Regions from separate parts of the Agathobaculum faecis genome, predicted to be linked through region 1. Evidence: a T-box and tRNA genes for the amino acid it is inferred to sense, from the RefSeq annotation. Region 1 holds a T-box; the other holds one or more tRNA genes.
What was found. A T-box is a leader RNA that pairs with one kind of tRNA and senses whether it is charged. The one in region 1 lies ahead of pheS (phenylalanine--tRNA ligase subunit alpha), so its partner is inferred to be a tRNA-Phe.
Positions count from the first base shown of each region.

Region 1 (10,176 bases):
TATAACGGTCCTGCGCCGTTTGTCAAGCCCCGCCTCAGTTATCGAGGTAGAACTGCACCAGCTCCTGCATCAGCTCGTCGCGGTCGATCTTGCAGATCAGGCTGCGCGCGTTATTGTGGTTGGTGATGTACGTCGGGTCCTCGGAGAGGAGATAGCCTACGATCTGGTTGATCGGGTTATAACCCTTCTCCTTCAGCGCGTCATATACTGCGGTCAGCGTGCGCTTCATCTCCTTGTTGGACTCGTCTACAAGGCTGAATTTTCTTGTGCCGTCAAGCATGTCTGTCTCCTTTCCGATCCTACCGGTTGGTTTTTGCTATAAACAGCATAATACAAAACAACGGAAAAGTAAAGCCCTTATCGGCCGAAATGGGGGCGAAATCTTTTTCCAACCCTGCCACAGTGCGGTTCGCAAGCCGTACTGTGGCAGGATTGGTTACCGTCAGGGAAGTCTGGGAAAAGCTCCCCCTGCACAGCGGGGGCATGCGAACCCAAACAGAAAGCGGGCGGTTATACCGCCCGCTTCCGGAAAACCGGTCTGTTATCAGCTGCGCAGGACCGCGCCGAACGACTTTTCGAGTGCCGCCAGCGCGTTCTTCATCGCCTTGTCGCACTCCTCGTCGGTCAGCGTGCGGTCGGGCGCGCGCATGGACAGCGAGTAGGCCACGGATTTTTTGCCCTCCGGGATGCCCTTGCCCTTATACACGTCGAACAGCTTGACCGACTCGAGGATCGTGCCGGCAGCCTTTTCGATCGCAGCCTGCATAGAGGCCGCTGGAATGGCATCGTCCACCAGCACCGCGATGTCACGGGTCGACGCAGGGAACTTGGGCAGCGGGTGGTACAGCTTGCTGGGATCAATGGATGCGAACAGCGCATCCATGCGCAGCTCAGCCGCCAGCACCTCGCCGGACAAGCCGTAGCGGTCTGCGACCGTGGGATGCACGGTGCCGAATACACCGACCTGCTCGCCGCCGATCAGCACGTTTGCGCAGCGGCCCGGGTGATAGGACGGGTTCGCCTTCTCCGGCACGAACTGCACGCCCTTAATGTTGAGCTCACGGCACAACGCCTCGATCACGCCCTTGAGCTGGAAGAAGGATAGACGGCCGTACGAGCCAAGCGTCAGCACCTTTTCCTCGTGCGGGAGCACGTCCGGATCGGCCTTGCCGTCCTTGATGGACGGGGTATAGATTGTGCCCAGCTCGTAGAGCGACGCAGTCGGGTTGCGGTGCGCGTGGTTGTGCGCAAGCGATTCCAGCATCGAGGGCAGCACGGTCGTGCGCATGACGCTGAAATCCTCACCGAGCGGGTTCAAAATCGTGGTAGAGATGCGGCGTGGGTCGTCCTCGGCCCAGCCAATCATGTCATAGAACTTCGGGGAGATGAACGAGTGGCTCATGGCTTCGTCAAAGCCCGCCTCGCGGCAGACCAGCGCCGCGGCGCGCTCGGCCTGCTGCCTGGGCGTGTATTCGCCCTGCACCATCTCGCCGGCATACAGCGTGGTCGGGATCTTGTCGTAGCCGTACATGCGCGCGACTTCCTCCGCGAGGTCGCACATGCGCGCGATGTCCGTGCGGAAGCTCGGCACGATGACCTCGCCGCTTTCGACTGTGAAGCCCAGCTTCTCGAGGTAAGCCTGCTGCTCCGCATCGGACAGGGACAGGCCGAGCAGGCCGTTCATTTTATCCGGTTCAAAGGGTAGACGCTTGGGGTTGGGGTCGGAGTTGTCCACGTCGATGATGCCGTCGATGACCTCGCCCGCGCCGAGCTGTTCGACCAGCTCGCAGGCGCGGTTGACCGTGTCGAGCGTCATGCGGGGGTCGAGGCCCTTTTCAAAGCGGCCGGACGCCTCGGTGCGCATGCCGAGCGCCTTGGCGGTCACGCGGACGGTCGCGCCGTGGAAGCACGCGGACTCGAACACAACGGTCTTGGTGTCGTCCTCGATCTCGGAGTTCGCGCCGCCCATCACGCCCGCGACCGCGACCGGCTTGTCGTTGTCGCAGATGGCGAGCATTTTGTCGGTCAGATCGTGGTCCTGGCCGTCCAGGGTCTGGATGGACTCGCCGTTACGCGCGCGGCGCACGACGATCTTGCCGTCCGACAGGCAGGAATAGTCGAACGCGTGCATGGGCTGGCCATACTCGAGCATGACGTAGTTGGTAATATCGACGATGTTGTTGATCGGCCGCACACCGGAGGCATGCAGGCGCTCGCGCATCCACACGGGCGAGGGCTCAATCTTGATGTTGCGCACCAGACGTGCGGTGTAGCGCGGACACAGGTCAGGATCCTTGACCTCGACCGACATATGCTTGTTGATATCATCGCCCACGCCCTTGACCAGGGGGGACTTGACTGCGAACGGGCGGTCAAAGGTAGCGGCGGTCTCACGCGCCAGGCCGATAACGCTCAGACAGTCCGGACGGTTGGAGGTGATCTCAAAATCCGCGACATATTCGTCCAGGCCGAGTACCTTTTTGATATCCTCGCCCACCGGAGTACCCGCGGGCAGAAACAGGATGCCGTTCTCGCACGCATAGGGTACGCAGCCGTGGGTCAGGCCCAGCTCCTGGAACGAGCACATCATGCCGTTGGAGACCTCGCCGCGCAGCTTGCCTCTGGTGATCTTGACCCCGCCGGGCAGGGTGGACTTGTGCAGCGCGACAGGGCAGACCTCACCCACCGAATCGGGGGTCACGTTGGGCGCGCCGGTGACGATCTGGACAGGCTCGCCCTGCCCCACGTCGAGCTGGCAGATTTTGAGATGGTCGGAGTCCGGATGGTCAATGACCGACAGCACCTTGCCGGTCACGACGTTTTCGATCTCCGCGCCGAGGTAGAAAACCTCCTCGACCTTGGAGCCGGACATGGTAAGCCGTGCGTCATACTCCTTGGGCGTGACGCCGGAAATATCGGTATAATCCGAAAGCCAGGAAAGCGGCAGTTTCACAAAAATTCCTCCTTGAAATTTTTCGATTGAAACCACGGTTTCAATCGAGGGGGACGCGCCGAACCATGGTTCGGACGCGTTCTAGGCTGCGAAAGGTTCCGACGGGCGAAACTTTTCTCCGCTCTGGTATCAAAACCCTGATACATGCTCGCGGTTTTCTGTTTTATGCGCGCATGGCGCGCCCGTCAAAAGTGAGGACATGCCTGATCTTTGACACCCCGACCCAGCCGCCCTGGGCGGCGACGTTCGGGTGTCGAAGACCGGTTCCTTCGGGACCGGTTTTCGTATATAAGGGACTTGTGAAGTCCCTTATAAGCACGCGAGCGCGTTAAAATTGTTCCAAAAACCGCACGTCGTTTTCATAGAACAGGCGGATGTCGTCGATCTTGAAGCGGCCCATGACCATGCGCTCCAGGCCGATGCCGAACGCGTAGCCTGAGTATTCCTCCGGATCGATACCGCTCATCTCAAGTACCTTGGGGTGTACCATGCCGCAGCCGAGGATCTCGATCCAGCCCTCGCCTTTGCAGAGCGGGCAGCCTTCGCCGTGGCAGCGGTAGCACTGGATGTCCATTTCCGCCGACGGCTCGGTGAACGGGAAGTGGTGCGGGCGGAAACGGACGACCGTGTCCTCGCCGTACAGCTTTTTGGCGAACAGCTCGAGGATACCCTTGAGGTCCGACATGCGGATGCCCTTATCGACGACCAGCCCCTCGATCTGGTGGAACAGCGGGGAGTGGGTCGCGTCCACCGCATCCGAGCGGTACACACGGCCGGGCGCGATGATGCGGATGGGCGGCTTTTTCTTCTCCATCGTGCGCACCTGCATCGGGGAGGTCTGCGTGCGCAGCACCACGTTGTCCGAGATATAGAAGGTGTCCTGCGTGTCGCGCGCAGGATGGTCCTTGGGGATGTTGAGTGCTTCGAAATTGTAGTGGTCAAGCTCGACCTCCGGACCTTCTGCGATCGAGAAGCCCAGGCCGAGGAAAATTTCCTTGAACTCATCCAGCACGATGTTGAGCGGATGCTTTTTGCCGATCACGACCTCCTCGCCCGGCAGGGTCACGTCGATTGTTTCGGCCTCCAGCTTGTGCGCGAGCGCGGCCTGCTCAATGACCAGCTTCTGCTTTTCGATTATGGTTTCGATCTCGGCGCGCACGTCGTTGATGAGCTGGCCTACGGCCGGGCGTTCCTCTGCGGCAACGTCCTTCATGCCCTTGAGGAGCGCGGTCAGCTCTCCTTTTTTGCCAAGGAACTTGACGCGCGCTTCGTCAAGCGCGCGCGGGTCCGCGGCGGCGGCAAGCTGTTCCTTTGCGGCCTGCAGGATGCCTTGCAGCTTTTCTTTCATGGTTGCCTCTCCTTTTTATATGAAAAATCAGCGTTTGGGACAAAATAAAAGCCTTTCGTCCCATGAATTAGGGACGAAAGGCATAAAAGCAGCTTCCGTGGTACCACCCTGATTCCCAGCCGGAGCCGGGCGCTCATTGAACGCCGGTAACGGGGCGTCAACCCGCCTGCGCCTACTGGAAAAGCCGTTCAGCGCCGGTGCTCGCAGGGGAACTTCGCGTCATGTCTCTTTGGGCGGCTTGCAGCCAAAGGCCGCCTTCTCTGAAAAGAGGGGGATGGCGTTACTTTCCCTGTTCATCGCAGTTTGGTATTCATAGACAGTAATATTAAACCACATCTTTCGGGGGATTGCAAGTGGAAGGCATGTTTTTTTTGACAGGCAGGAAAGAGGGGGTGCCGCGCCGCTTGACAAATCTGTGGTTTTTGGATATACTGTTAAAGTTGATATGCAAAATGCGATGAAAAAGAGGAGTATTCCCGCTTCGCGCGCTGCAGAGAGAGGGCGGTCGGTGCAAGCCCTTGGGCGGAGGGAAGAAAGTCGCTTTGGAGCAGGAGGCCGAATGCCAGTAGGCTGTCCCGTCCCGCCCACGTTACGGGCAAACGAGTGCGCGGCGGCATTGCCGCGAATTCAGGTGGTACCACGGAGCACGCTTCGTCCTGTACGGACAGCGTGCCTTTTTGTTTTCCGCAATCAAACCGAAAAGGAGACAGACCAATGAGCGAACTGCCAAAGACCTACGACCCGAAATCGGTCGAGGACAAGCTGTACAGCTTCTGGAACGATTCCGGCTTTTTCCACGCCGAGGTCAATCCGGACAAGAAACCCTACACCATCGTTATCCCGCCTCCGAACGTGACCGGCCAGCTCCACATGGGCCATGCGTTCGATGAAACGCTGCAGGACATTCTCATCCGCACCAAGCGTATGCAGGGCTATGAGGCGCTGTGGATGCCCGGCACCGACCACGCGGGCATCGCCACCCAGATCAAGGTGGAGGAGACGCTCCGCAAGGAGGAGGGCAAGACCCGCTATGACCTTGGCCGCGAGAAGTTCCTCGAGCGCGTGTGGGACTGGAAGCACCAGTACGGCAACCGCATCATCAGCCAGCTCAAAAAGCTCGGCTCCTCCTGCGACTGGGAACGCGAGCGCTTCACCATGGACGAGGGCTGCTCCAAGGCCGTGCGCGAGGTGTTCGTCAACCTGTATGATAAGGGCCTGATCTACAAGGGACACCGCATTATCAACTGGTGTCCGCACTGTGCGACCGCGCTTTCGGACGCCGAGGTTGAGTACGAAACCCAGCCGGGCAAGCTGTGGCACATCCGTTACCCGCTGGCGGACGGCTCAGGCGACCTGGTGGTCGCCACCACCCGTCCGGAAACCTTTATGGGCGACACCGGCGTGGCCGTCAACCCGAACGACGAGCGCTATCAGCATCTGATCGGCAAGACCTGCATCCTGCCAATCATGAACCGTGAGATCCCGATCTTCGGCGATGAGTACGTCGATATGGAATTCGGCACGGGCTGCGTCAAGGTCACGCCATGCCATGACCCGAACGACTTCGAGATGGGCCAGCGCCACAACCTTGAGCAGATCCTCGTGTTCAACGAGGATGCGACCGTCAACGAAAACGGCGGCAAGTACGAGGGGATGGACCGCTACGAATGCCGCAAGGCGGTTATCCGTGACCTCGAGGAGGGCGGCTACCTTGTCAAAACCGAGGACCACGAGCACAACGTCGGCACCTGCTACCGCTGCGGCACGACCGTTGAGCCGATGACCTCCGCGCAGTGGTTCGTCAAGATGGCGCCGCTGGCGAAGCCCGCAATGGACGTGGTACACGAGGGCAAGACCAGGTTCGTGCCGGACCGCTTCGCCAAGACCTACCTGCGCTGGATGGAGAACGTGCATGACTGGTGCATCTCGCGTCAGCTCTGGTGGGGCCACCGCATTCCGGCGTTTTACTGCGACGACTGCGGCGAAATGACCGTCTCCAAGGAAGACGTCCACGTCTGCCCGAAGTGCGGCAGCAAAAACGTCCGCCAGGAGGAGGACGTGCTGGATACCTGGTTCTCGTCCGCGCTGTGGCCGTTCTCCACGCTCGGCTGGCCGGAAAAAACGCCGGAGCTTGACTACTTCTACCCGACTTCCACGCTGGTCACGGGGTACGATATCATCTTCTTCTGGGTGGCGCGCATGATCTTTTCGGGCGTCGAGCATATGGGCGAGACGCCGTTCGAGACCGTGTATATCCACGGTCTGGTGCGCGATGCGCAGGGCCGCAAGATGTCCAAATCGCTCGGTAATGGCATCGACCCGCTGGAGGTCATCGACCAGTATGGCGCGGACGCGCTGCGCTTCACGCTCGCGACCGGCAACAGCCCCGGCAATGACATGCGCTTCTCGACCGAGCGCGTCGAGGCGAGCCGCAACTTCTGCAACAAGATCTGGAATGCGTCCCGCTTCATCCAGATGAACCTGACGATTGGCAGGGACAAGGCGGCGTCGCTGCCCGCCGACCTCGCGCTTGAGGACAAGTGGATCGTCTCCAAATATAACACGCTGGTGGCCGAGGTCACCCGCAACATCGACCAGTATGAGTTGGGCCTGGCCGCCGCGAAGCTGAACGACTTCATCTGGGATAACTTCTGCGACTGGTATATTGAGATCGCCAAGACCCGCTTGCAGGCGGGCGACGAGAAAGTGCAGCAGGTGCTATGCTATGTGTTGTCGGGCGCGATGCAGCTGTTGCATCCGTTCATGCCGTTCATCACCGAAACCATCTGGCAGGCGCTGCCGCACGAGGGGCCGTCGGTGATGGTGTCTCAATGGCCGCAGTATGACGAAACATTGCGCTTTGCGGAAGAGGAAGCGCAGATGGAGACCCTGATGGACGCGGTGCGCGCGATCCGCAACCGCCGCAGCGAGATGAACGTGCCGCCCTCCAAAAAGGCCAAGGTGCTGATCCTGACCGAGAAGCGCGATACCTTCGCCGCCGGTGCGGGCTTCTTCCCCAAGCTGGCCTATGCCTCCGCGATCGAGCTGGTGGACGCAGTACCCGCGGACGCGGCCAAAATGGCAAGTGTCGTCACGGGCGACGCGCAGCTCTATATGCCGATGGGTGACCTGATCGACTTCGCCGCCGAGCGCACGCGCCTCGAAAAGGAGAAGGCCAAGGTCGAGGATGACATCGCGTTTGTGATGAAAAAGCTGGATAATCCGAGCTTTACCCAAAAGGCGCCGGAAAAGATCGTCGCGGTCGAGCGGGAGAAGGCGGAAAAGCTGCGCGAGCACCTCGCCAAGCTCGAGGAGTCTATCGCCGCGCTGGGATAAAACGAACAGAGGAAAAAGGAGGAAGCCGCGCTTCCTCCTTTTCTTTTTGTAAAAGTGTGTTATAATACTGAATAAAACGGAGTCCGGAGACAAAGGCATGGAGCATACTTATTTTTTCCAAACAACAGTATGGAGGGCCAGCGGCACCTACTATGATGCGGAGGGGCGGTCGTTCCTGTTAATGGGAGAGGTGCAGGTGCGGCGCACGGCATCCGAATGGACGCTGGCAGGCACGCTCACCGTGCGGTCCGACCCGCCGGTTCAGTTTTCCAACAGCTACCGCATCGCGCGTACGGAAACGCCAGACACGCTTTGTTGGGAATCGTACAACCCCGCGCTGGGGACGCTGCGCGGCACATTTGAGATCGTCGGCCCGTGCATCGTATCAATATACCGCTCCACGGAGGACGGATACAGCGGTACGGAAACGCTGCGCCAGCTCGACGGGCAGACGTATGAAAACGTTGGGGTGTCGTTCCGAAACGGCAGGCGCATATCCTCGTGGACAGCGCGTATTCACAGAGAGGAGGCGGAAACGATTGGGCTACCGATGGATTGATATGGAGAACTATCCGCGCATCCAGCATTTTGCGTATTTCCGCGGCCTTGCCTATCCCTATGTAGGCTTGACGGCGGAGGTGGATATTACATTGCTGATGCAACGGATGGAGCGAGAGAGGATACCGTTTTTCCTAACGGTCTGCTATTGTGCGGCCCGTGCGGCAAACGCGGTGCCGCAGCTGCGCCAGCGGATTCGTGGGGACAAGATCATCGAATTTGACAGGTGTATGACATCGCATACTGTTGCGCTGGAAGATGGCACATACTGCTACTGTACACTGGACAGCGGGATGGCTTTTGGGGACTTCCTGTCCTATGCGGCGCGAGTGCAGGAGCGGGCGGCCACCGCCCGCTCGCTGGGCGAGAGCGAAGAGGATGCGGAGGCGTGCTTTTTTGTATCTACGCTGCCGTGGCTGACTTACACCGCGTTGGTGCAGCCGGTGCCGCAGCCTGCGGACAGCAATCCGCGCATCACATGGGGCAGATATTTCACACGGGAGCAGAGGACCCTGCTGCCGGTTTCTCTGCTGTGCCATCATGCATTGGTGGACGGAATACATATCGCCGCGTTTTACAGGGAGCTGGACAAACAGATCCGAATGGTAGCGGAAAACGGAAAGGATGGGAAACAGTACGGTTATGATGCAGAGCGGAACGCCCAAAACAGCAATTGACTACATCCACGCCCTCGGCCGCTTTACCGGCAGGCCGGGGCTGCACCGCATCCGCGCGCTGTGCGCGGCGCTGGGGGACCCGCAGGACGGGCTGCGCTTCGTCCATATCGCAGGTACGAACGGCAAGGGCTCGACCGCGTGCATGACGGCGTCGATCCTGCAGGCTGCGGGCTATCGGGTGGGGCTGTATACTTCGCCATATCTGGTGCAGTTCCATGAGCGCATCCGCGTAAACGGCGCGCTGATATCGGACGGCGATCTCACACGGCTGTCCGGAGAGGTGGCGGCTGCGGCGAAAGGCCTGTCCCTGCCGGCTGGGGAAACGATCGGCGAATTTGAGTTCACCACCGCACTGGGGTTCCGGTATTTCGCGGAACAGGGCTGCGACATTGTGGTGCTGGAAACCGGGCTGGGCGGCCGGTGCGACGCAACCAATGTGGTGCGGACGACCGAGGTCAGCGTCATCACCCCGATTTCACGCGACCACATGGCGGTGCTGGGCGATACGGTGGCCGAGATCGCGGGGGAAAAGGCCGCGATCATCAAGCCGGCATCCGCTGTGGTGTGCGCAGACGGCCAGCCGGAGGAAGCGCAGGTCGTGATCCACCATGCGTGCGAAGCGCTGGGTGCGGTGTGGTATGAGGGAGAGCGCGAATGCCGCCTGCTGCGCTGCGGTATCGACGGTTCGGCCTTTGTCTGCCGGGGGCAGGGATACACTGTCGCCATGCCCGGCCGCCACCAACTACAGAACGCGATGACCGCGCTGCGCACTGTGGACGCTCTGCGGTTGCGCGGCTGGGAGATACCGGTGGAGGCCGCGGTGCGCGGCCTGGCGCGGGCGCGCATGCAGGGCCGCCTGGAGCGCGTGGTGGACCAGCCGCTCGTCCTGCTCGACGGGGCGCACAATGAGGCGGGGATAGAGGCGCTCTGCCGCACGGTGGACGAGCTTCTCAAAATGCGCCGCCTGCATGTGGTCATGGGCATGGTGCGGGATAAGGAGTACGAGGTCTGCGTCCGGCGGATGGCGCGGCGCGCGGACGTGTTCTATGCCTGCGCGCCGGATACGGAGGACCGTTCCCTGAACGAACAGACGGTTGCCGCGCTGGCGGAGCAGGGCTGCGCCGAGGTATATGACTGCCATACGGTAGAGCGTGCGCTGGCCGCGGCGCTGGGGAATGCCTCGCAGGAGGACTGCATTCTGGTGTGCGGCTCGCTGTTTCTGGTTGGAGAGGCCGAAAAAATCCTGCGGACGCGACAAAAAACGGCAGAATAAACAGTTAAATATTGGTAATATAAGGCTTGTA
Region 1 covers NZ_JACOPL010000006.1:173,091-183,266, reverse strand. Annotated here, with positions in the region: gene H8S45_RS08115 (IreB family regulatory phosphoprotein) at 35-280, opposite strand; gene pheT (phenylalanine--tRNA ligase subunit beta) at 545-2,953, opposite strand; gene pheS (phenylalanine--tRNA ligase subunit alpha) at 3,282-4,301, opposite strand; T-box leader at 4,368-4,607, opposite strand; T-box leader at 4,750-4,963, shown strand; gene H8S45_RS08100 (valine--tRNA ligase) at 5,016-7,637, shown strand; gene H8S45_RS08095 (hypothetical protein) at 7,735-8,196, shown strand; gene H8S45_RS08090 (CatA-like O-acetyltransferase) at 8,177-8,872, shown strand; gene H8S45_RS08085 (bifunctional folylpolyglutamate synthase/dihydrofolate synthase) at 8,838-10,145, shown strand.

Region 2 (10,176 bases), on a different contig from region 1:
GGCGCCGGACACGGAAAGCTGGCGGATGCTGCCGTATATCGTACCCGCCGCGCGGTATGAGGAGGAAACGAGCGTTCGGTACCGGCAGGGCATGTAAACGGAGGCGTCCCTTGCTATCCGGTGCTATGACGCGCAGGGGCGCACGATCACCGAAAGCGTTTATGCGGAGGATGGGGCGGAAACCTATCGTGCCGAGATCGTTTATCACGAGATTACCAGACAGCGTACCGAATAAAAAGGAGGATGGAACGATGAAAAGATGGATAGCGGCCGTGCTGACGGCCTGCATGCTGGCGGTTCCGGCGGGGGCCGCGGACCAGCCGAGCGACTGGGCGCTGGAAGCGGTGCAGACCGCGCGCGAGGCGGGGCTGGTGCCGGAAAAGCTGGACAGCGCCTATGACAGGGCGGCGACAAGGGCAGAGTTTTGCGCGCTGGCGGCGGCGGTTTACCGTTCGTGGGAAACTGAAGGGTTGCTGGGTAAAGTGGAAAAGGATACCGTATTGTTCACGGACTGTAAGGAGGGGGATGTGCTGCTATGTGCGTCGGTCGGCATCGTCAATGGAGTGGGAGGCGGAAGGTTCGAGCCGGGCCGATCACTCCAGAGACAGGAGGCGGCCAGTATGCTACACCGGCTGGGCGCGCTGCGGGCAGATTACGACGGCAGCGTGCAGGGCCGTCTGCCGCATGTGTTCGCGGATGGCGCGGATATCGCCTCGTGGGCGCGCAATGATATCAACTGGGTCTACCGCCACGGCATCATGACGGGGACGGGAGGCAATGCGTTTGAGCCGGCGGGAGAGTATACCCGCGAGCAGTCGATCGCAACCATGCTGCGCCTATATGCCGCACAGTATGCGGCCGAGATCCCAAAAGAGCAAGGGGAAGCATACCGTGTCGTAGTGGACTATTCCGGCGCGGGGGTGGGCCGCGTACATATCGAGGATGCAGCCGGTAACCGTCTGCTGACCGATTTTGCGGGTACGGACGGCTATTTTTATGATGCCAGACTGTTGGGTGAATGGGCAAGCCTGCACTGGCAGCCGGATGTGGAAAGCGGATTTGCGTGCGCGTTATGCAACCTGAGAACCGGCGACACATTGGCGGATTATTATGCTGACGGCGTGGACGAGCAGTCGGGTTCGGCATGGGCGTACTCGATGGAAAAAGGCGCGGCGGACAGCCGTATCCTGTATGCGGACGGCACATACAGCACGCAAACCTACCAGTCGGTCACGGGCTGGGCAAACGGCAGGGCGATCGTCCGCGAGGGGGATGCCGTCCGCGCGATCGACCGCGGCGGGAATACCCTCTGGCGCATGAATATTTCGCTCGATCAGGTGCAGGTGTACGGCGGGATCGGCGACCGCCTTGTGATAGAACGCGACGGGGCATACTGCCTGATTACCGATGGCAAGATGGGAACGGTGAGCGAAACGCCGATGCTCCTGAACCGATGGAGCGATACTTATATCGCACAGGACAGCGGGTACTATACGCTGTATGACTTTTCCGGCCGCCGTTTAAGCGAAACCTATGCCAACGCGATGATCGAGACGGGGCAGGACATTTATGCCTGCTGGCTGTCGGACACTGAGTATGCCTATATCCGCTGCACGGAGTACGGAAATCCCCAAACTCTGTTTACGGTTTCCGTCAGCCAGCGGCCGGGGCCTCTGGCGACCGATGGCGCGGGGGTGTATGCCTTGCGGACCGGCGCGCAGACCGTTGCCTGCTTCGACCGTTTTGGGGATACGCTCGGCGCGATCGAAGTGCCGTTCGCAGTCGGGGAAGTGGATTTTGCAGACGGATGCGTCCGTATCAGGGGGGAGGCGCTTGGAACCGCTCAGCAGACCATACTCTTCTTTCCGACCGGAGAGCCGGCCGAATAAACCAAAACGCAAAACAGGAGCAGCAAGAGCTGCTCCTGTTTTGCGTTTTACCGTACGCCCGTCAGGTCCTTGATACATTCGCCCGCGAGGATCATGCCCGCTACCGGCGGCACAAAGGAAACGCTGCCGGGTACGGCGCGCCCCGCAGTGCCCTTCTGCTCGTCCGAGGGCAAGGGCGTGCGTGGTTCCTCCCTGGAGTAGACGACCTTCAGGCGCTTGATGCGGCGTTTTTTGCATTCCAGCCGGATGACCCGCGCGAGCGGGCAGACCGAGGTTTTGTAAATATCCGTAACTTCAAACCGCGTGGGATCGAGCTTGTTGCCTGTTCCCATGGAGCAAATCAACGGCACGCCCAGCCGGTCGCATTCGGCGATCAGATGCAGCTTGGCGGTTACGGTGTCGATCGCGTCGATCACATAGTCGAAGCGGCTGAGGTCGAGCGCGCTGTCCGGCGTATAGAACATGCGGAGCGCATGGACGGTACAGCGCGGGTTGATATCCGCGATGCGCGCGCGCATCGCGTCCACCTTCGGCTGACCGGACGTGGACGCAAGCGCGATAAGCTGGCGGTTGCGGTTGGTGAGCGCAACCGTATCGTTATCGATCAACGTCAGCTCGCCTACGCCGGCGCGCGCGAGCGCTTCGCACGCGAACGAGCCGACACCGCCCACGCCGAACACGGCGACATGGGACGCGGCGAGCGTCTGGATGGCCTGTGCGCCGAGCAGCAGCTCGGCGCGGGAAAATTCATGCAGCATAAAGAAACCTCGTAAACAGTCACGCAGCGGCACAGGACGCGCCGGTGAAAATGAAACGCACCGAGGCCCTCTGGGCGGCCTCGGTGCGGGACGGACAGATCAGCTGCGAGGTTCCGAGGCGGTCAGCTCCGCCTGGACGACCAGCCGCTGTTTGAGAGAGCCGGACGGCGTACCGGTAAACAGGGTGAGCACGGCCTCGCGTCCCTCGACAGGCTCGGTCACCCAGACCTCAGTAGGCTCGACCGTTACCGCCTGGAATACCGTATAGGTATATTGCGTGTCTTGGTCGGCGAGCAGGATGGTATCCCCTTCGCCGAGTAATTCCAAATGACGCATCAAATCGTCGGAGCGGTCGCCCGCGATCACGCAGTTGCCGGACGCACCGGGCAGCGCGCTTCCCGCGAGATGCCCTGCGCCAAGCGCGAGGTCTTTCAGCTCGGTGCCTTCGACCACGTTGTCGGCGGTGCCGAGCTTGGGCAGCTTGATCACGCCAACCTGTAGCGCCTCTTCCGGAGCGGTCGCCGTGCCGTAGGCGTCGCAGTCGGTCAGGTAAACCAGATCCTCCTCGGCGGGGAGGCTTTGCTCAATCCATTGCTCGGAGACCGGCGCAGGATCCGCCGCGATTGTCTCCTTGCCGACCAGCGTACCCCAGGGATAGTTGATGCCCTCGGTCAACAGGCCGAAAGCCGCGATCGCGATACCCGAGATTAACAGGCCGCGTTCGATGGTTGTCTTTGTTTTACGTTCCATGCAAATCACCTAATATGAGAGTATACTGAACGGCGGCGTGTTGTCAACCGCCATGCAGAAAACTGAAAAAACCTGTCCGCGGGACAGGTTTTTGGGTGGAGCGGCTGACGAGGCTCGAACTCGCTACCTCCACCTTGGCAAGGTGGCGCTCTACCAGATGAGCTACAGCCGCATATAAAATGGTGCCTCCGGGCGGAATCGAACCACCGACACGGGGATTTTCAGTCCCCTGCTCTACCGACTGAGCTACAGAGGCGTTTCGCAATGTGCTTGTTAAGTATAGTCGATTTTTGCGGAAAAGTCAACCATAAATTTTCCTTTTCTGCGGGAAGCTTGCGCACATGTTCGGGTTCATGGTATGATAAAAAGCAATGGAAGGGGAGAGTGCCATGCGCATTTGGACCGGCCGCGCGGGCAGCGGCAAAACAACGGCAATCCTGCGGGAGATCGCCGCCCGCTGTGAAAGCGGCGGGGGGCGGCAGATCTTACTTGTGCCGGAGCTGAATTCACACCGTATGGAGCGGTCGCTCGCCGCGGCGACGGACAATCGGGGCGCGCGCACCGCCGAGGTTCTGACGTTCTCCCGCCTGGCTGATCGGGTGTTTTCCGAGGTCGGCGGGCTGGCGCAGCAGATGCTGACACCGGCCGGACAGCTCCTCACCCTACAGGAGGCCGCGCGCCGTGTTCAGGGCGGGCTGTCCGTATGGGGCGGTCTGGCGGACAAGCCCGAGCTGCTCGGCGAGGCGCTGGGGGTGGTGGACGAGTGCAAGACCTGTGCGGTCGCGCCGGAGGCGCTGTTCGCCGCTGCGGAGACGTGCAGGGACACGGCGCTCGCAGCGAAGCTGTCCGATCTGGCGCAGTTATTGACCGCGTATGAGCGTCTGTGCGACGAATCCCTGCCCGACCCACGCGACCGGCTGACCCATCTGCGCGACCGGCTCGCAGAAAGTCATGTGCTGGACGGCGCGGCGGTGTATCTGGACGGCTTTCTGGGCTTTACGCCGCAGGAGCTGGCCGTGGTCGACGCCGTGCTGGCGGCGGGCGTGCCGCTGGCGGCGGCGGTCGCCTGCGATATGGCGTATCCGGAAATATTCGTCACGGGCTGCAAAACGGTCAAGACTCTGGAGCGCATGGCAAAGCGGCATAACCGGAAAGCGGAGCGCATCGAGCTTGGCGCAAGCAGGGTTGCGCGGCCGGCGGGCCTGGCGGCGGTGGAGGCACAAGGTCTGTTGCCCGTGCGTGTTCCGCAGGAGTCGTGCGAAGGGGTGCGCCTGTACGCTGCCGCGTCGCCGTTTGACGAGTGCGAGCACGCGGCGGCCTATATCCGGCGCAAGGTGCGCGATGAGGGCGCGCGCTACCGCGATTTCGTGGTGGCCGCGCGTGACATCGAGCCGTACAGTGCGTTTCTCGCCATGGCGATGGCGCGATATGACGTGCCGGTGTTCCTTGCGGAAAAGCCCGACCTGCTCTCACGCCCGCCGATGGCGCTGGTCACGGGCGCGCTGAACGCGGCGCAGTCCTATTTCAAATACGAGGACCTGTTCGGCTGTCTCAAAACCGGCTTGATGCATCTAACGCGTGAGGAGTCGGACAAGCTGGAGAATTACGCGCTGACCTGGAATATCCGCGGCGGCGCATGGGAACGGGAGTGGGCCGAACATCCGGACGGGTACGGTCAGCCGTTCGACGATCGCGCGCGGGCGCAGCTTGCGGAGTTGAACGCGCTGCGCGCGCGTTTGATCGGCCCGTTTTCCACGCTGCGCGAAAGGCTGAAAGGGGAGCAGCCGGCATCCGGCTGTGTGCGCGCGCTGTACGACTTCCTGCTCGCGGTGGACGCGCCGCGGTGCATGGCCGACCGCGCGGCCGCGCACGAGGCGGCCGGACGCCTACAGCTGGCGGATGAGTACCGCCAACTGTGGGAGATTCTGGTGTCCGCCATGGAGCAGTTCGCATGGGTATGCGGGGATACGCCGCTGACGGCGGAGCGGTTTGCGAAGCTGTTCCGTCTGGTGCTGGGCGAATACGACGTGGGTACGATACCCGTTTCACTCGACCGTGTGACCTGCGGCAATATCGAACGCGCATGCGGGGAAAACGCGAAATACGTGATCCTGCTCGGGGTAAACGACGGGCTGATCCCCAAGGCGCCCTCCTCCGCCTCGCTGCTCAGCGATATGGAGCGGGACAAGCTGGACGCGCTGGGGGTGGAACTGAAAGCCTACGGCGTGGAGCGTCTGCTCATGGAGCAGGAGACCCTGTACCGCGCGCTTGCCTGCCCCACTGAGGAACTGCTGCTCACCTGGCATATGAGCGACGCCGCGGGTGGGGAGACGCGCCCGTCGTATTTTGTGGGCGTGGTGCGGGGGCTGCTGCCCGACGTGCTGTTTTCCACGCACCAGACGGAAACAGCGCAGGACCGCCTGCAGGCGGAGCGTCCGGCGGTCGAAATGGCCTGCGCATACCTGTCCGGCGACCGCACGGCGGCGGTGCGCGCGGCCTACGGTTTTTACCGCGACGACGAGCGGGTACACCATGCCGCGCAGCAGCGGCGCGGACGGGGGCCGCTGACCAGCCCGCATACGATAGAGGGGCTATATGGGAAAAGCCTCAACCTGACCGCCTCGCGCGTGGACACATTTTACTCCTGCCGGTTCGCGTTTTTCATGCAGTACGGCCTGAAAGCCAGGCCGCGCCGTGTGGCGCGGTTTGACGCGCTCGAAACCGGCACGTTCATCCACTATGTGCTGGAGCATGCGCTGACTGCATTGGGAAAAGGCGCGGGCGGCGCGGCGGCTGCGGAGGAAGCGGCGGTCCGGCGTGCCTGCCGCACGGCGGTCCGGCAGTATGTGCAGGAGGAACTGGGCGGCATGGAGAACAAGACCGCGCGCTTTCGCTATCTGTTCGGGCGGCTGACGCGCACGGTTGAGCAGATCTTGGACAATGTGATTGACGAGCTGCGCGTTTCCGACTTCGCGCCGATCGATTATGAGGTGGATTTTTCGCGCGGCGGCGACCTGCCGCCCGTCCTGTGCGCGGAGGGGGAGGTTTCAGTGTCCCTCTCGGGCAAGGTGGATCGCGTGGACGGGTATATCAAAAACGGGCGGCTGTACTTGCGCGTGATGGACTACAAAAGCGGTAAAAAGTCGTTTTCCCTGTCGGATATCTGGTATGGGCTGAACATGCAGCTCGTTATCTACCTGTATGCACTTCAGCAGGAGGGCTTGGAGCGCTACCGTAAGCGTCTGACCCAAACGTTCAACGAAATCGTACCCGCGGGCGTTTTGTACGTCCCCGTGCGGGACGAGCTGCCCGACGCGGCGCGCGATATCGACGAGGACGCGCTCCGTGCTCTGCGCGACAAGGCGCTGCGCCGCAGCGGCCTGTTGAGCGACGACATGGAGCTGCTCGAGGCGATGGAGCACGGGCTGGAAGGAGACGGACGGTTTATTCCGGTCACGATCAAGGTGAAAAAGGGGGAGGACGCGCCCTCGCTCGCGGCGAAATCCGCGGTGGCCGACCTGGTGCGGTTTGGAAAGCTTGCCAGGTATGCGCATGATAAGCTGCTCGAAATGGGGCGCGAGCTGCGCGCGGGCAGTGTGGCCGCAAACCCGTGCAAAAAGGATAAAGCATCGAGCTTTTGCGACTGGTGTGACTTCCGCGCCGCCTGCCGCTTCGATGAAACGGCGGGCGACAAGACGCGGTGGCTCCGGCACCTGTCGGACGAGGAGTTCTGGCAGCAGGTAGGGGGTGAATGACATGCCGCAATGGACCAAAGAGCAGGAAACCGCCATCCATGACAGGGGCGGCGCGCTGCTGGTGTCGGCGGCGGCAGGCTCGGGCAAGACCGCGGTGCTGGTCGAGCGCGTGCTCGCACGTCTGACCGACCCGACCGATCCGGTGGATATCGACCGTCTGCTGCTCGTGACCTTTACCAACGCGGCGGCAGCGGAGATGCGCGAGCGCATCTCCGCTGCGCTGGGCGAGGCGGCAGCGAAAGCGCCGCACGATACGCGCCTGCGCCGTCAGATGTTTCTGGTACACCGCGCGAAGATCACGACCGTACACGCGCTGTGCCTGTCGCTCGCGCGCGAGCAGGCGGCGGCGCTCGGCATCGCGCCGGATTTCCGGCTGATGGATGAGAACGAGGGCAAGATCTTGCGCGCCGAGGTGCTTGAGGAGGTGCTCGACGCAGCATATGAGCGCGGGGATGAGGGCTTTTTCGCGCTCTGCGACCTGCTCGCCGCAGGGCGGGACGACAAGAAGCTGGGCGAGGTCATCCTTGGCACTTACGAAAAAATACAGGCGCATCCCGACCCGCGCGCTTTCATGGAGGAGGTGCGGCAGGGGCTGTACGCGTGCGGGATGGATACGCCGCACGGGCGCGTCCTGCTTGCGCAGGCGCGCGCGGCGGCGGAGCACGGCGCGGCGTTTCTGCGCATGGCGGCGGCTGCGGTGACCGGCGTCGACGGCCTGGCCGATGCTTACCTGCCCGCGCTGACGAGCGATCTGAATCGCGCCGAGCGCCTGCTGGAAGCCCTGCGCGGCGGGGAGTGGGATGCCTGTGTGGAGGCCGCGCGGTCGATCACGTTCGACCGGCTGGGAGCCGCGCGTAAATTTGAGGACAAGGCGTTCCTTGAGGAAGTCAAGGCGATGCGCGAGGAGTGGAAGGACGCCGCTAAAGCCATCCGCGGCAAATGGCTGACCGTTACGGCGGCCGAGGCCGAATACGACCGCGCCCTGACCGCGCGCGCGCTGTTTTCGCTGATCGACATGGTAAATGCGTTTGACGACGCCTTTTCCGCGGCCAAGCGCGCGCGGAACGCGGCGGATTTCAACGATTTGGAGCATTTTGCGGTGCGCCTGCTGTACGAGGGGGGACGGCCCTCCGCACTGGCCGCAGCGCTGTCCGAAGGTTACGCGGAGATCGCGGTGGATGAATACCAGGACACCAACGCCGTGCAGGACGCGATCTTCCGCGCGCTGTCCCGCGATGGGACCAACCTGTTTATGGTGGGCGACGTCAAGCAGAGCATCTACGGATTCCGGCTGGCCGACCCCTCCATCTTCCTGTCCAAATACCGGACCTTTGCCGAGGCGGGGGAAGCGGATGCGGGACAGCCGCGCCGCGTGGTGCTGGGGCGGAACTTCCGCTCGCGCGCGGCGGTGCTGGATGCGTGCAACTATCTGTTTGCCGCCGTGATGGGCGAAACGGTGGGCGGCTTGGCGTATACCGATCGGGAAGCGTTGCATCTGGGCGCGGACTATTATCCGGACGCGGACGACCCGCGCTACCGGACCGAGGTGTTGCTGGTGGACGCGGCGGGGCTTGGCGAGGACGACGACGCGCCCGACAAGACTGCGCTCGAGGCCCGGCTTGCCGCGCAGCGCATCCGCGCGCTGCTGGACGAGGGCTTTCCCGTGCTGGATAAGGAAACGGGCGCCCTACGTCCGGTTACGCCGGGGGATATCGTGATCCTGCTGCGCGCCACCAAAACCAAGGCGCGCACGTTCATCGCCGCGCTTGAGCAGACGGGCGTTTCCGCGAGCGCGGAGGAGCGCGGCGGCCTGTTGGAAACCGCCGAGGTGGGCGCGGTGGTTTCGCTCCTGAACGTGATCGACAACCCGAGGCAGGACGTGGACCTGATCGGCGTGCTGCGTTCGCCGCTGTTCGGCTTCACCGAGCAGGAGCTGGCGGATATCCGGCTGACAGACCGCAAGGCAAGCTATTACGACGCGCTTATACAGTCGCGCGGCGCTTTCCCGAAGGTCGAGGTGTTCCTGCAGCGGCTGGACTTCCTGCGCGGCTTCGCGTGCGACCAGCCGGTGTACCGTCTGCTGTGGGAGATCTATGACCAGACGGGAGCGCTCGGCCTGTACGGCGCGCTGCCCAACGGCGCGCAGCGGCAGGCCAACCTGCTCGCTTTCTTCGAGCGGGCGCGGGCGTTCGAGGGGCAGGGCTTCCGCGGTTTGTTCGCGTTCGTGCGCCTGCTGCGCGGCATGCAGGAAACGGGCGAGGACTTCCAGACGGTTGGCGCAGAGGCGTCGGGCGGCGCGGTGCGCATCATGAGCATCCACAAATCCAAGGGGCTGGAATTTCCGGTCGTGCTGCTGGCGGACTGCGCGAAGCAATTTAACGAAGCGGACCTGCGCGAGCCGGTGCTGGTGCATCAGTCACTGGGGATTGGCGGCAAGTGCCGCGACCGGAGCCGCGGCGTACAGTACGACACAGCCGAGCGAACAGCGGTCGCGGTGCTGCAGCGTCGCGAGATGGTAAGCGAGGAGCTGCGCGTATTGTATGTTGCGCTTACGCGCGCGAAAGAGAAGCTCATCCTTACCTGCGCAAGCGGGACGCTGCAGCGGTCGCTGGAAAAATGGGCGCGGCTGGCCGCGTTGGACGAGCTGCCGCAGTATGCGATGGGCGCGGTGCGCGCGCCGCTGGCCTGGATACTCGCGCCGCTGCTGCGGCACCCCTGCGCGCGCGCGCTGAAAGAACAGTATGGCTTGTCGGTGCCGGAGCGCGGTACGGATAACGATGCGTTCCTCCTGCGCGTGTACCAGCCGGACGAGCTGGCGCTGCCGGAGCGGGAGGTGCTGCGCTATGTGGAGACGGACACGGCGGGATACGAGGTCAAGCCTTACCTGAGCTATCCGCGCGCTTATCTTTCCGAGCTGCCCAGCAAGCTGACCGCGACCGGCGTGGGCCGCGGCTACCGTGCGGACGAGGCTGCGGAGGAGACGGCACCCCCGCGCCGCGAGCCGAAGCTGCGTGCGCCGCTGTT
Region 2 covers NZ_JACOPL010000005.1:154,151-164,326, forward strand. Annotated here, with positions in the region: gene H8S45_RS06985 (hypothetical protein) at 1-97, shown strand, start outside; gene H8S45_RS06990 (S-layer homology domain-containing protein) at 252-1,889, shown strand; gene H8S45_RS06995 (tRNA threonylcarbamoyladenosine dehydratase) at 1,937-2,647, opposite strand; gene H8S45_RS07000 (sortase) at 2,747-3,397, opposite strand; tRNA gene H8S45_RS07005 (tRNA-Gly) at 3,494-3,569, opposite strand; tRNA gene H8S45_RS07010 (tRNA-Phe) at 3,578-3,653, opposite strand; gene H8S45_RS07015 (PD-(D/E)XK nuclease family protein) at 3,787-7,152, shown strand; gene addA (helicase-exonuclease AddAB subunit AddA) at 7,154-10,176, shown strand, end outside.
Region 2: it encodes a tRNA-Phe, which carries the amino acid that the T-box ahead of pheS (phenylalanine--tRNA ligase subunit alpha) is inferred to sense. The anticodon was not compared.